DNA from 4 places in the Erwinia magellanica genome. Region 2 is predicted to be linked to each of the others. Evidence: predicted binding sites of a transcription regulator. Region 2 holds the regulator's gene; each other region holds the start of a gene.
The links. The regulator Fur, encoded in region 2, represses iron uptake genes when iron is present. The targets are predictions, from matches to a motif close to ATAATAATGAGAACNACTATCAA.
Positions count from the first base shown of each region.

Region 1: exbB (tol-pal system-associated acyl-CoA thioesterase) is a predicted target of Fur. The motif match lies at 1,920-1,942, and genes of this name have one in related genera.
Region 3: feoA (ferrous iron transporter A) is a predicted target of Fur. The motif match lies at 1,537-1,559, and genes of this name have one in related genera.
Region 4: ftnA (non-heme ferritin) is a predicted target of Fur. The motif match lies at 1,753-1,775, and genes of this name have one in related genera.

Region 1 is NZ_JBCHVC010000005.1:97,371-100,490, reverse strand. Features, by position in the region: gene tcuC (MFS transporter) at 1-645, shown strand, start outside; gene exbD (TonB system transport protein ExbD) at 697-1,119, opposite strand; gene exbB (tol-pal system-associated acyl-CoA thioesterase) at 1,125-1,853, opposite strand; gene metC (cystathionine beta-lyase) at 2,101-3,120, shown strand, end outside.
Region 2 is NZ_JBCHVC010000002.1:481,222-484,341, reverse strand. Features, by position in the region: gene ybfE (LexA regulated protein) at 1-74, shown strand, start outside; gene fldA (flavodoxin FldA) at 236-766, shown strand; gene fur (ferric iron uptake transcriptional regulator) at 1,106-1,549, shown strand; gene glnS (glutamine--tRNA ligase) at 1,838-3,120, opposite strand, start outside.
Region 3 is NZ_JBCHVC010000004.1:88,872-91,991, reverse strand. Features, by position in the region: gene feoB (Fe(2+) transporter permease subunit FeoB) at 1-1,249, opposite strand, end outside; gene feoA (ferrous iron transporter A) at 1,263-1,487, opposite strand; gene AAH450_RS14930 (Tex family protein) at 1,653-3,120, opposite strand, start outside.
Region 4 is NZ_JBCHVC010000005.1:127,657-130,776, reverse strand. Features, by position in the region: gene AAH450_RS17520 (MFS transporter) at 1-143, shown strand, start outside; gene AAH450_RS17515 (helix-turn-helix domain-containing protein) at 222-437, opposite strand; gene AAH450_RS17510 (helix-turn-helix domain-containing protein) at 564-782, shown strand; gene AAH450_RS17505 (hypothetical protein) at 974-1,270, opposite strand; gene AAH450_RS17500 (hypothetical protein) at 1,391-1,528, opposite strand; gene ftnA (non-heme ferritin) at 1,958-2,467, shown strand; gene AAH450_RS17490 (GNAT family N-acetyltransferase) at 2,972-3,120, opposite strand, start outside.

The DNA.
Region 1 (3,120 bases), on a different contig from region 2:
TCTATGAGAGAGATTGTCCGTTCTGTTGCCAGCAACTGGGCGCTGGTGCTGGCAGGTATGCTGATGGTCGTCACCACCACGGTGATGTTCTATATGATCACCGCGTTCACGCCTACCTTTGGTAAAACCGTACTGATGATGAGCGACAAGCAGAGTTTCTTCGTCACGCTATGCGTAGGGATTTCTAATCTGTTCTGGCTGCCGGTGATGGGCGCAATGTCAGATCGCTTTGGTCGCCGTCCGCTTCTGATCCTCTTTACTTTGCTGATGATTGCCACCGCCTGGCCGGTACTGCACTGGCTGGTAGGTTCCCCAACCTTTTCGCACCTGCTGGAAGCTGAGCTGTGGCTCTCCTTCCTCTACGCCAGCTACAACGGCGCGATGGTGGTCTATCTGGCGGAGGTGATGCCAGCTGAAGTCCGGGCTACCGGTTTTTCCCTGGCTTACAGTCTGGCGACGGCGCTGTTCGGCGGCTTTACGCCAGCGATTTCCAGCTATCTGATCCACGCCACGGGGGATAAAGCGATGCCCGGTGTCTGGCTGACCTTTGCCGCCGTATGCGGTCTGATTGGCACGATGATCATCAAACGCCTGATCCAGCAGTATCAGACCAAACAGAGCGGTGCTACGGCAGTGCAGATGTAATAAAAAAGGGGCCGGTATCTGCATACCGGCCCCTTCTTCAACAGACGAGAATTACTTCCCGGCGGTTTCCATTCCCATCAGTCCAATCTTCAGATAGCCCGCCTGACGCAGCTTATCCATCACGCCCATCAGCGTTTCGTAATCCACTGACTTATCGGCCTGGAAGAAAATGGTGGTCTCCTTTTTCCCTTCCGTCTGCCCATTCAGCGTCTCTACCAGCGTTTCTGGCGTCACCGCATTGTTACCAATGAAGAGCTGCTTGTCCGCTTTGATAGAGAGATAGACCGGCTTTTCAGGGCGCGGCTGAGGGGCGCTGGAAGAGGCAGGCAGGTTAACGCGAACGTCAACGGTAGCCAGCGGCGCGGCGACCATAAAGATAATCAGCAGCACCAGCATCACGTCAATAAACGGCGTGACGTTGATCTCATGCATTTCGCCGTTGCTTTCAAGATCTTCATTAAATCGCATAGCCATGGTGCTTATCCTACCCGCAGTTTCTGTGCTGGCGCACGTTGCGCGCCGCCGGCAGCCAGGTCCAGATCGCGGCTTTGCAGCAGCATAATCTGAGCCGCGACATCGCCCATGGAAGCTTTGTAGTTGCCGATCATACGGGCAAAGATATTGTAGATAACCACCGCAGGGATAGCCGCAATCAGACCAATAGCCGTCGCGAGAAGCGCCTCGGCGATGCCCGGCGCCACAACGGCCAGGTTAGTGGTCTGCGTCTGTGCAATACCGATAAAGCTGTTCATGATGCCCCAGACCGTACCAAACAGCCCGACAAACGGCGCGATGGCGCCAATGGTCGCCAGGAATCCGTTACCGCGGCCAGCATGACGGCTGAAGAAGGCAACACGACGCTCAAGACGGAAAGAGGTACGCTCTTTGATGCCGTCATTGTCATCTGAGCCGGCAGAAAGCTCCAGCTCGTTTTCCGCTTCCTGTAACAGCCGGGTGGTCAGGCTGTTGGCCTTAAAGGTGGCACAGGTTTCAGCCGCTTCTTTCAGCGAGCGAGCGCCAGCCAGCGCCTGCTGCTCGCGCTTGAGGCGGCGCTTAGCCGCGCTCAGTTCAGCGCTTTTGCTGAAGAAGATTGCCCAGGTCACGACCGACGCCAGCAGCAAACCGATCATCACCACTTTTACTACGATGTCCGCATGCTGGTACATGCCCCAGACGGAGAGATCCGTCTGCATCAAATTATTGGTCACGCTCTGTCTCCAACGTCATTAACGGGTAAAAAAAACCAGTGCGGATCATACCAAATCAGTGCTGAATTGATAGTGGTTATCATTACTATTTACTTTCCGGGTAACATTTTTTGCACATTTACTGATTTACCGCATTCCAGGGCGCTTTTTACGGAATCTTTCTCACTCTCTCCTTCCCGCAATGTCCCGCTGGCGCCTGGCGTGTTAACGTTAAGAAAATCCCGCTATTTGCAGACAGAGCTTTCTGATGACCAGTAAAAAAATTGAAACGGCGCTGATTGCCGCCGGGCGCAGTAAACGTTACACCCAGGGATCCGTAAACAGCGTGATCCAGCGTGCCTCTTCGCTGGTGTTTGACAGCGTGGCAGAGAAAAAACGCTGCACGGCTGGCCGTGCCGATGGCGAGCTTTTTTATGGTCGCCGGGGCACCCTGACGCACTTTTCCCTACAGGAAGCGATGACGGAACTGGAAGGCGGCGCAGGCTGTGCTCTTTATCCCTGTGGCGCGGCAGCGGTAGCCAATGCAATCCTGGCTTTCGTCTCGGCGGGCGACAACGTGCTGATGGCTGGCTCTGTCTATGAGCCAACTCAGGATTTTTGTACTAAAATCCTCAGCAAAATGAACGTCTCAACCACCTGGTTCGATCATTGCCTGGGGGCGGAAATTGCCGAACTGGTGCAGCCCACTACTCGCGTCGTGTTCCTGGAGTCCCCCGCTTCCATCACTATGGAGGTGCAGGATATCCCGGCGATCGTGGCCGCCGTTCGCAGCAAAGCTCCAGATGCCGTGATCATGATCGATAACACCTGGGCGGCGGGGATCCTGTTCCGTGCACTGGAGTTTGGCATCGATATCTCCATTCAGGCTGGCACCAAATATCTGATTGGCCACTCAGATGCGATGATTGGTACAGCGGTCGCCAACGAGCGCTGCTGGCCGCAACTGCGTGAAAACTCCTATCTGATGGGGCAGATGGTCGATGCGGATACTGCCTATATGGCCAGCAGGGGGCTGAGAACGCTGGCGGTCCGTCTTCGTCAGCATGAAGAGAGCAGCATTAAAGTGGCAAACTGGCTGGCCGACCGCCCGGAAGTGGCCGTAGTTAACCACCCTGCTCTGCCGCAATGTAAAGGGCATGCTTTCTGGCAACGGGATTTTACCGGCAGCAGCGGCCTGTTCTCTTTTGTCCTGAAGGCGCGGCTGACCGACAGGCAGCTGGCTGACTATCTCGACCACTTTGAGCATTTCAGCATGGCCTACTCCTGG
Region 2 (3,120 bases):
AGCAGCGAAATATCAGCCGCGGCGAACTGATAGAAGAGATGGTGATGGCGATGTTAGCCAGCCAGAAGCGTTGAAAAAGGGGTAAACCCGGCTCTTCAACCTCTTGCTGGTGAAGCACAAAGCGACAAAAGCTGGCGGATTACTCATTTATCCCCCTTGTGCTGTCTGCTATCATTGCCGTTAATTGCAGTAAAGTCGTTACCCTAAAATTCAGTTTCAAGAGGTTATTAAGCGCATGGCACTCGTAGGCATTTTCTTTGGCAGCGATACGGGCAATACTGAAAATATTGCAAAAATGATCCAAAAGCAGCTCGGTAACGAGGTGGCTGAGGTTCATGATATCGCTAAAAGTAGCAAAGAAGACCTTGAAGCCTTTGATATCCTGCTGCTGGGTATCCCAACCTGGTACTACGGCGAAGCCCAGTGCGACTGGGATGATTTCTTCCCTACCCTGGAAGAGATCGATTTCAATGGCAAACTGGTTGCGCTTTTTGGCTGTGGCGATCAGGAAGATTACGCAGAGTATTTCTGTGACGCGATGGGCACCATTCGCGATATCATTGAACCGAAAGGCGCCGTTATCGTGGGTCACTGGCCAACTGAAGGTTATCATTTTGAAGCGTCCAAAGGACTTGCTGACGACACGCATTTCCTGGGCCTGGCTATTGATGAAGATCGTCAGCCGGAACTGACCCGCGAACGTACTGAAAAATGGGTAAAACAGATTTACGATGAGCTCCAGTTGAAGGAAATTCTGGAAGCTTAAGGAGAACGGCCTGATGTGGGAGGTAACTCACATCAGGCCTGTAATTTTTCCTATAGAAGTAATAGGCACAATTTCATAACTTTCATCTGCAAAACTGTAGAATATCGCCATCGGTCACCCCGCTTACTTCATGTTTGTTAAAAACATGGCAAAGCGAAATGTTAACCCAGCGCCTGCTTTCCGGACGTAAAGACATCATCATTACCTCCCTTTACAGATTCGCAACGCCCGAGGTGTTCATTTCCAAGCGTGAGTACTATAATGAGGCGTTTTGCGTCGACCGATGTTCAGGGCTTTTCAGCCGCACAGTGACAAGCAAAGTAACAGGACAATATCCGCATGACTGACAATAACACCGCATTAAAGAAGGCCGGCCTGAAAGTCACGCTTCCGCGACTGAAAATTCTGGAAGTGCTTCAGGAACCTGAAGGCCATCACGTCAGTGCGGAAGATTTGTATAAGCGCCTGATTGATATGGGCGAAGAGATTGGTCTGGCGACGGTTTACCGCGTTCTGAACCAGTTTGATGACGCGGGGATCGTTACCCGTCACAATTTCGAAGGTGGCAAATCCGTTTTCGAACTGACTCAGCAACATCACCATGACCACCTTATCTGTCTGGACTGCGGCAAAGTGATCGAATTCAGAGATGAATCGATCGAGTCCCGCCAGCGTGATATCGCCACGCGTCATGGTATCAAGCTCAGTAACCACAGTTTGTACCTTTATGGTCACTGTTCTACTGGCGACTGCCGCGAAGACGAAACGCTGCACGACAAATAATCTGCATTCCTGAAAAAACCGGTGATTTTCACCGGTTTTTTTTTGCCTGAACCCGTAAAGCCCGCGTGAAAAAACTGGATCAGTCAGAGCGATTCCGCACGGCTGAAGCCTTTGCCAGCGAAAATTTCCCTCCCTACCCTGACTTTTCCTGCTGCTGGCTGGTGCCAGCTCTCGCTGGCTCTTGCGACTTTTATTACGCCCGTCGCTAATAAAGAGTGTTACCCCCTGATAAAGCGCAAAAAAAAACGCAGCCCTGAGGCTGCGTCGCTTGCAGAAAACCCGGCAGCGCTACTCTCCCGCTTTCGTCCAGGTGTCACGCAGGCCAACCGTGCGGTTAAACACCAGGTTACCGGCAGATGAGTATCGGCTGTCAGCACAGAAGTAACCTTCGCGCTCAAACTGATACGGGCTGCTGGCTTCTGCCTGCTGCAATCCTGGCTCCACAAAGCCCTGACGAATAACCAGCGAGTCAGGGTTGATAGTTGTCAGGAAATCTTCTGCCGCACCCGGATTTGGCACGCTGAACAGACGGTCATACAGGCGAAACTCTGCCGGTAAGGCATGAATGGCAGAGACCCAGTGAATGACCCCTTTCACTTTACGGCCATCGGCCGGATCTTTACTCAACGTCTCTGTATCGCAGGTGCAGAACAGGCAGGTAATATTACCCTCTTCATCCTTCGCCACGCGCTCCGCTTTGATCACGTAGGCGTTACGCAGACGCACTTCTTTACCCAGCACCAGACGCTTGTACTGCTTATTCGCTTCCTCGCGGAAATCAGCACGATCGATATAAATTTCACGGCTGAACGGCACTTCACGCGTCCCCATCTCCGGCTTGTTCGGATGATTAGGCATGGTGATGATCTCTTCATGATTAGCAGGCAGATTTTCAATCACCAGCTTCACCGGATCCATCACCGCCATCGCGCGCGGGGCGTTCTCGTTCAGATCGTCACGAATACAGGACTCCAGCGAGGCCATTTCCACGATGTTATCCTGCTTGGTCACGCCAATACGGCGGCAGAACTCGCGGATAGAACCGGCGGTGTAACCGCGACGGCGCAGACCGGAAACGGTCAGCATACGTGGATCGTCCCAGCCCTCCACAACCTTCTCTGTTACCAGCAGGTTCAGCTTACGCTTGGACATAATGGCGTATTCAAGATTCAGACGAGAAAATTCGTACTGACGCGGATGGGTTGGAATGGTGATGTTATCCAGCACCCAGTCATACAGACGGCGGTTATCCTGGAACTCCAGGGTACAGAGTGAGTGGGTGATCCCTTCCAGCGCATCGGAAATGCAGTGGGTAAAATCATACATCGGATAGATGCACCACTTGTTGCCGGTCTGATGATGCTCGGCAAACTTGATGCGGTAGAGAACCGGATCGCGCATGACGATAAAGCTGGAGGCCATATCAATCTTTGCACGCAGGCAGGCGGTGCCTTCAGCAAAGCCGCCGTTGCGCATTTTTTCAAACAGCGCCAGGTTCTCTTCTACTGAACGGTCGCGGAAAGGACTGTTTTTGCCCGGCGCTGTGAGGGTACCGCGATATTCACGGATCT
Region 3 (3,120 bases), on a different contig from region 2:
TCAGCCTCTCGCGCGGCGCATCCAGCGTACGCGCGCCCATCACCGCCGGCACGTTACAGCCAAACCCCACGATTAGCGGCACGAAGGATTTCCCCGGCAGCCCCAGCGCCTGCATCAGCCTGTCGACGACAAACGCGGCGCGCGCCATATAGCCAGAGTCTTCCATCAGCGAGAGGAACAGATACATCAGGCCAATTTGCGGCACCAGCGGCATCACGGTGTTAATGCCGCCGCCCAGCCCCTGGGCCAGGAACAGCGTGAGCGGCAGAGGGAAATGCAGCACAGCACCCAACCACTGCATGCCATGAATAAATAACGCTGCCGATCCCAGGTCAAACAAAGGCTGCAAAGCGCCACCCAGGTTGATCGCCAGGAAAAACATCAGATACATCACCAGCAGGAAAACGGGCAGGCCCAGCCAGCGGTTCAGGACAACCCGGTCGAGAAGTGCGGAAAGCCGGTGAGGTGTCGCCTCACCGGCGTTGGTGACGGCGTGGCAAATTGCATCAATCCTTTGATGTCTTGCTGCGGCAATTTGCATGGGGGCTGCCTGTAGATTGGTTAAGCCAGCCAGTTTTGCCGTCGCTTCAGGTTCCTGAGCCTGACTGAAAATATCCCCTTCCAGCATCTGGACTGCCAGCCATTCGCGCTGGCGCTGCGGCCGACTGCCAGGCATCAAATCGCAGAGCGAGGCAATATGCTGGGCTATCTCTGCGGGCCAGGTGACCTGACAGCGGCCAGGCACTCTGGCAGCGTCGTCAATCGCCTGCCTGAGGCGTTCTATGCCCTTGCCGCGGGTAGAAACCAGCGGGATCACCGGACAGCAAAGCTGGCGTTCCAGCTCCGCTATATTGATATCAATCTGCTGGCTGGCGGCAATATCCAGCATATTCAGCGCGATGATGCAGGGAATGCCCAACGCCTGAAGCTGAAGCGTCAGCCAGAGGTTGCGCGCCAGATTGCTGGCATCCACCACGTTGATAACCAGATCGGCTTCGCCACTCAGCATGAAATGGCAGGCAATCTGCTCATCCAGCGAGTTGTCGGCAGAGAGGGTGGAAAGAGAATAGGTACCGGGCAGATCCACCAGCCGTACGGTGTGGCTGGCGGTGGTAAAGCGGCCCTCTTTACGCTCTACGGTAACGCCTGCCCAGTTGCCAACCCGCTGGCGTGCGCCGGTAAGCTGGTTAAACAGCGTGGTTTTTCCAGAGTTAGGATTGCCAATCAGTCCAATGGTACAGGTTTTCATCACGCGCACCTCTTCAACCCAAGGGGGCCAGTTGCAGAAAGGCCAGGTCTTTTTTTCTCAGCATCAGGCTGACGCAGCGGGTTTCAATCTGTACCGGGTCGCCAAGCGGTGCAACACGTCTGACTAAAAAGCGGGCGCCGGGTAACAGCCCCAACGCGAGCAGTTTTTGTCGGAAAGCCGCGCTGACATCGGGAGAAAAACTGATGATTTCATATTGCTGAAGAGGAGTGATTTGCATAGTTCCACCTGGGCGGTTAAACAACGCGCCGTGATAATTAACGGTGGCAAGTATAATGAGAACGATTATCGCTATTATTGATGCAGAACAACTCGCGGCATAAGAGAGGCAGAATGGCGTGAGATAATCTCAGGGGACGGAATTGCGCTTCCGCCCCCTGAAGCCTTATCGTTTTTTACCGAACGCAGCGGCCAGCGCATCGCCCATCGCGCTGTTGTTACTGCCCGCAGGCTGCGCGGCAGGGCGCGGGCGCGCTTTGCCGGAAGGCTTGCCTGCTTCGCGGTTTCCGCCGCCACGGCGGGCGTTGGTTTCGCCTGGCTGCTCATCAAGACGCATCGTCAGCGCAATACGCTTCCGTTGCAGATCGACTTCCATCACCTTCACTTTGACGATATCGCCCGCCTTGACCACTTTATGCGGGTCATCAACAAACTTATCAGCCAGCGAGGAGATGTGCACCAGACCATCCTGATGCACTCCGATATCCACGAAGGCGCCAAAGTTGGTCACGTTAGTGACCGCGCCTTCCAGTACCATGCCCGGCAGCAGATCGTTCATGGTTTCAATACCTTCAGCGAACTGGGCGGTTTTGAATTCAGGGCGCGGATCGCGGCCTGGTTTCTCCAGCTCTTTGATGATATCGGTGACGGTGGGCACGCCGAACTTCTCGTCGGTGAAATCGACGGCGCGCAAATTGCGCAGTTCAGCGGGATTGCCCATCACTTCATTTAGCGCCTGCTGCGTGGCAGCCAGAATGCGCTGCACTACCGGATAGGCTTCCGGGTGAACGGTAGAGGCATCCAGCGGGTTGTCGCCCTGGTTGATACGCAGGAAGCCTGCGCACTGTTCAAAGGCTTTCGGGCCGAGGCGGCTCACTTTCAGCAGCTGTTGACGATTCTGGAAGCGGCCGTTCTCGTCACGCCAGCTGACGATATTCTGCGCCATCATTTTGCTCAGCCCCGCCACGCGGCTCAGCAGCGGCACCGAGGCCGTGTTCAGATCCACGCCGACACCGTTTACGCAGTCTTCCACTACCGCATCGAGCTTTTTCGCCAGCTGGCTCTGGCTGACATCGTGCTGATACTGGCCGACCCCGATCGATTTCGGGTCAATTTTCACCAGTTCAGAGAGCGGATCCTGCAAACGGCGGGCGATGGAAACGGCACCACGGATCGAGACATCCAGGTCCGGGAACTCCAGCGCGGCCAGCTCGGAAGCGGAGTAAACCGATGCGCCCGCTTCACTGACAATCACTTTCTCTGCCTGCACCTGCGGGAACTGCTTTTGTACGTCCAGATAGAAGCGTTCGGTCTCGCGTGAGGCGGTACCGTTACCAATAGCTACCAGCTCAACCTTGTGCTTGATACAGAGTGCAGCCACGGCTGCGGCGGCTTTCGCGGCCTGGCCGGTGTGCGGGTAGATGGTGTCGGTGGCAACCAGCTTGCCGGTGGCATCCACAACGGCAACCTTCACGCCGGTGCGCAGACCGGGGTCCAGCCCCATTGTGGCGCGCATACCTGCCGGTGCGGCCATTAACAGGTCGTGCAGGTTACGGGCAAAGACGTTGATGGCTTCATCCTCTGCGCGTTCGCGCACGGTGCCCATCAGTTCCGTTTCCAGATGCAGCAGCACC
Region 4 (3,120 bases), on a different contig from region 2:
TGTTTATCGGTATGGCGGCAGGATCGGCGCTTGGCAGCGTGATCCTGGACTTCGCAGGTTGGCAGGGCGTGGTCGTGATGCTGACGCTGGCCGGACTTGGCAGCATGGTAGTGCGCTGGATGAGTAAAAACTTACATCCTTAACGCAGGAAGCAGGAATTCAGAACGAGCATGAAACGCAGAGCCGTGCCTGCTACACAAATAAAGCTACCCGGCACGGAGCTATTTTTTTCTTTTGTACCGGGTTGGCCAGAGCTCTTGTGGTTGCCTGCCCAACGCAGCCGCTATCAGCTGCTCGCCTTTAGGCCAGGGACGCCGCAGAGCATTTGATAATGTTGAAGAAGCCAGTCCGGACTCTCTGGACAACGCTGATAACGTTGTCCCCTTTTTCTTTAATGCAGCAATAATATCGGCAGGGTGCCAGTCCTCATTATTCATAATGACTCTCTTTTAGCCTGGTTAAAGTCATACATGTAGACTATGAGTCACAAGCATATCACGTTATTTTTCAATTGTGACTAATAGTCCGTGGACTAATAGACTGCAAAGCGCAATGCTGAGCACATGGAAAAGCTAAACACCACCAAAATTCTTTTTGGAAAAAGAGTTAAACAACTCAGACTGCAGGCAGGCTTGTCGCAAGAAGCTTTCGCGCTAAAATGCGGGCTGGACCGGACCTATGTTTCTGGAATTGAAAGAGGTTTACGTAATCCTACGCTGGAAGTTATTGCTGTTCTGGCCACTGGTCTTGGCACTGAAATGAAAACGCTGATTGAGTTTTAATCGTAAAGGTTCAATATTTTTTATATTTTATATCGAGCTAATTCATTCTGTTGGGCATTAATTAAAATAGTTACTCCCCTAAGCTTTATAAAAAATATTTTTTCCATTCAAGATCGAAAAATAATACTTTTCGGATTTTATCCCAGGCGTCAGGAAAATGAGCGCCATTGTGCGCCGATCCACGCTTATCGTTAAAATCCAGAGGGAATAGCCTCTTTGTTTTGCATAACTTTATCGATTTTAATGAAGTGGCGTTCCACCCCAGCCCCATCCCTTGCCTGTGAACGTGCCCGGCGTTTCGCATTACCGGCTTCCATCAACTGAACCTGCGCAAAACCAGGTTTGCCCTGGCACGCCATGCTCTGTTCCCGGCAGGCAATCGCAAGATCCCTATCCTGCCGCTCCTGTCTGCATTTCTCCGGCTCGTTGCGCAGTAGCACACTCTTTCGCCGGTAAGCCTTGTTGCACGATCGCGGTAATTGCTGCATCCCTGGAGCCTCCGTTAGTGGAAGAAGTCAGGAAGGTGCCGAAAGAGTAGCCCTGCCCATCATCTCTGAATCACTGAAAGTGACATTGGCCAACCCCTTTTGCCCTGACAGCGACAACCATTATGCAGGCAGCAGCGTGATAAACAGGCCATGGAAGATCCCGCCGATCATCGCATCACGACAATCGCCCCCTGCACTGACAAAGATGCCGGTGCTTCCGCCTGCAAAGCAGGTGATCATCATGCCGGGCAGGATCATCGCCAGCCCTGTGCAGGGAACAGAAACAGGTCCAACACCAAACCAAAGCGACAGGTAGCGACACCGTGCCCTAAGGGGATCAATTTTCTTGTTACAGGTGAAAACTGCGCAGGCTATTCCCGATCCTGTGACGATAAAATCGTGATATTTTCCCTTAGCGGATCAGGGAATAACTATTTTTTACGCTTTTTACAGCGCGAGAATTATTTATTTTCCCGCAGCAAATAACAATAAGAATGGTTATCAAAACCATTTGGCTAATGGAATAAGTAACATTCATCACGAAATAATTATCACTTAAGTTTCAAAATGTTATACACTTAAAATAATAAGATAATAATTCCAACAAACGGTTTTTATTTCCGCAACAGACGTGCATAATGCGCACAATTACTCTTTTAAATTTATTCCCTGCCTGATGGAGCCACTATGCTGACTGCCGATATGATCGCTAAACTGAATGACCAGTTAAACCTTGAGTTTTATTCTGCCAATCTCTATTTACAGATGAGCGCCTGGTGTGCGGATAAAGGGTTTGAAGGGGCTGCGGCCTTCATGCATGAGCACTCTGTGGAAGAGATGCAGCATATGCAGCGTCTGTTCAGCTACCTGAGCGACACCGGTGCCATGCCGGTGCTGGGCAGCATTGCTGCACCGCCAGTAACGTTTAACTCACTGAACGAAGTGCTGGAGCAGGCTTATGAGCATGAAAAGCTGATCACCGGCAAAATCAACGAACTGGCTCACGCGGCCATGACCACACAGGACTACTCTACCTTTAACTTCCTGCAATGGTATGTTTCCGAGCAGCATGAAGAAGAGAAGCTGTTCAAATCGGTGCTGGATAAACTGGCGCTGGTGGGCACCGGTGGCCAGGGCATGTTCTTTGTGGATAAAGATCTGATGAAGATGAGCAGCACCAGCAACCCAGAGGCTTAAGAATTTCGCTGGCTTCCCCGCCTGACAGAGGCGGCAGTAAGCACAGCCAAAGCTGAACAGTAAAAAGGAGGCGCAAGCCTCCTTTTTTCTGGTTATGGTGATGCTATTTAAAGCACATTCCCGCACTTTACCCGCCGCTGCTCGCTGACCGTTTTACCGCCTGCTCCTGAGGATTACGCTGCTTATCAGGATTTTTATGCTCAAGGTCGGGACGTTTTTCGCCTTTCCTTCACCTGTTCAGCTTTCACCACCGATGCGTTATTGACCCAACTGCTGCGCACGAAAGTGGCTATATCTGCCCCCTGCCGGTCGTCCAGACACCATCCAATACCAGGCATAGTTAAGCCTGTAACGGCTCCATGCGTTATGTCCGCTTTCCCACCGTGCAGCACGATGCTGATCGGCAAGGAGGGATTGTCGCTCTGCATGGCGGGATTGTGTGCCAGCAAAGGAAACGCGGAGAAAAGTGGGTAACGTCAGGCCATCCGCAGACGGCCTGCACCACTATTTCGGCATAGAGAGGCGGTAAAATTTACTGTCTACCGCCATCAGCGGAAAGGCTTCCGGCAGGCTGCTTATGCTGACCTCCCGGAAGCCGTTTTTCTCGTAAAAACGGTGTGCGGCAACAAACTTATCGGTCGTGCCTAACCAGA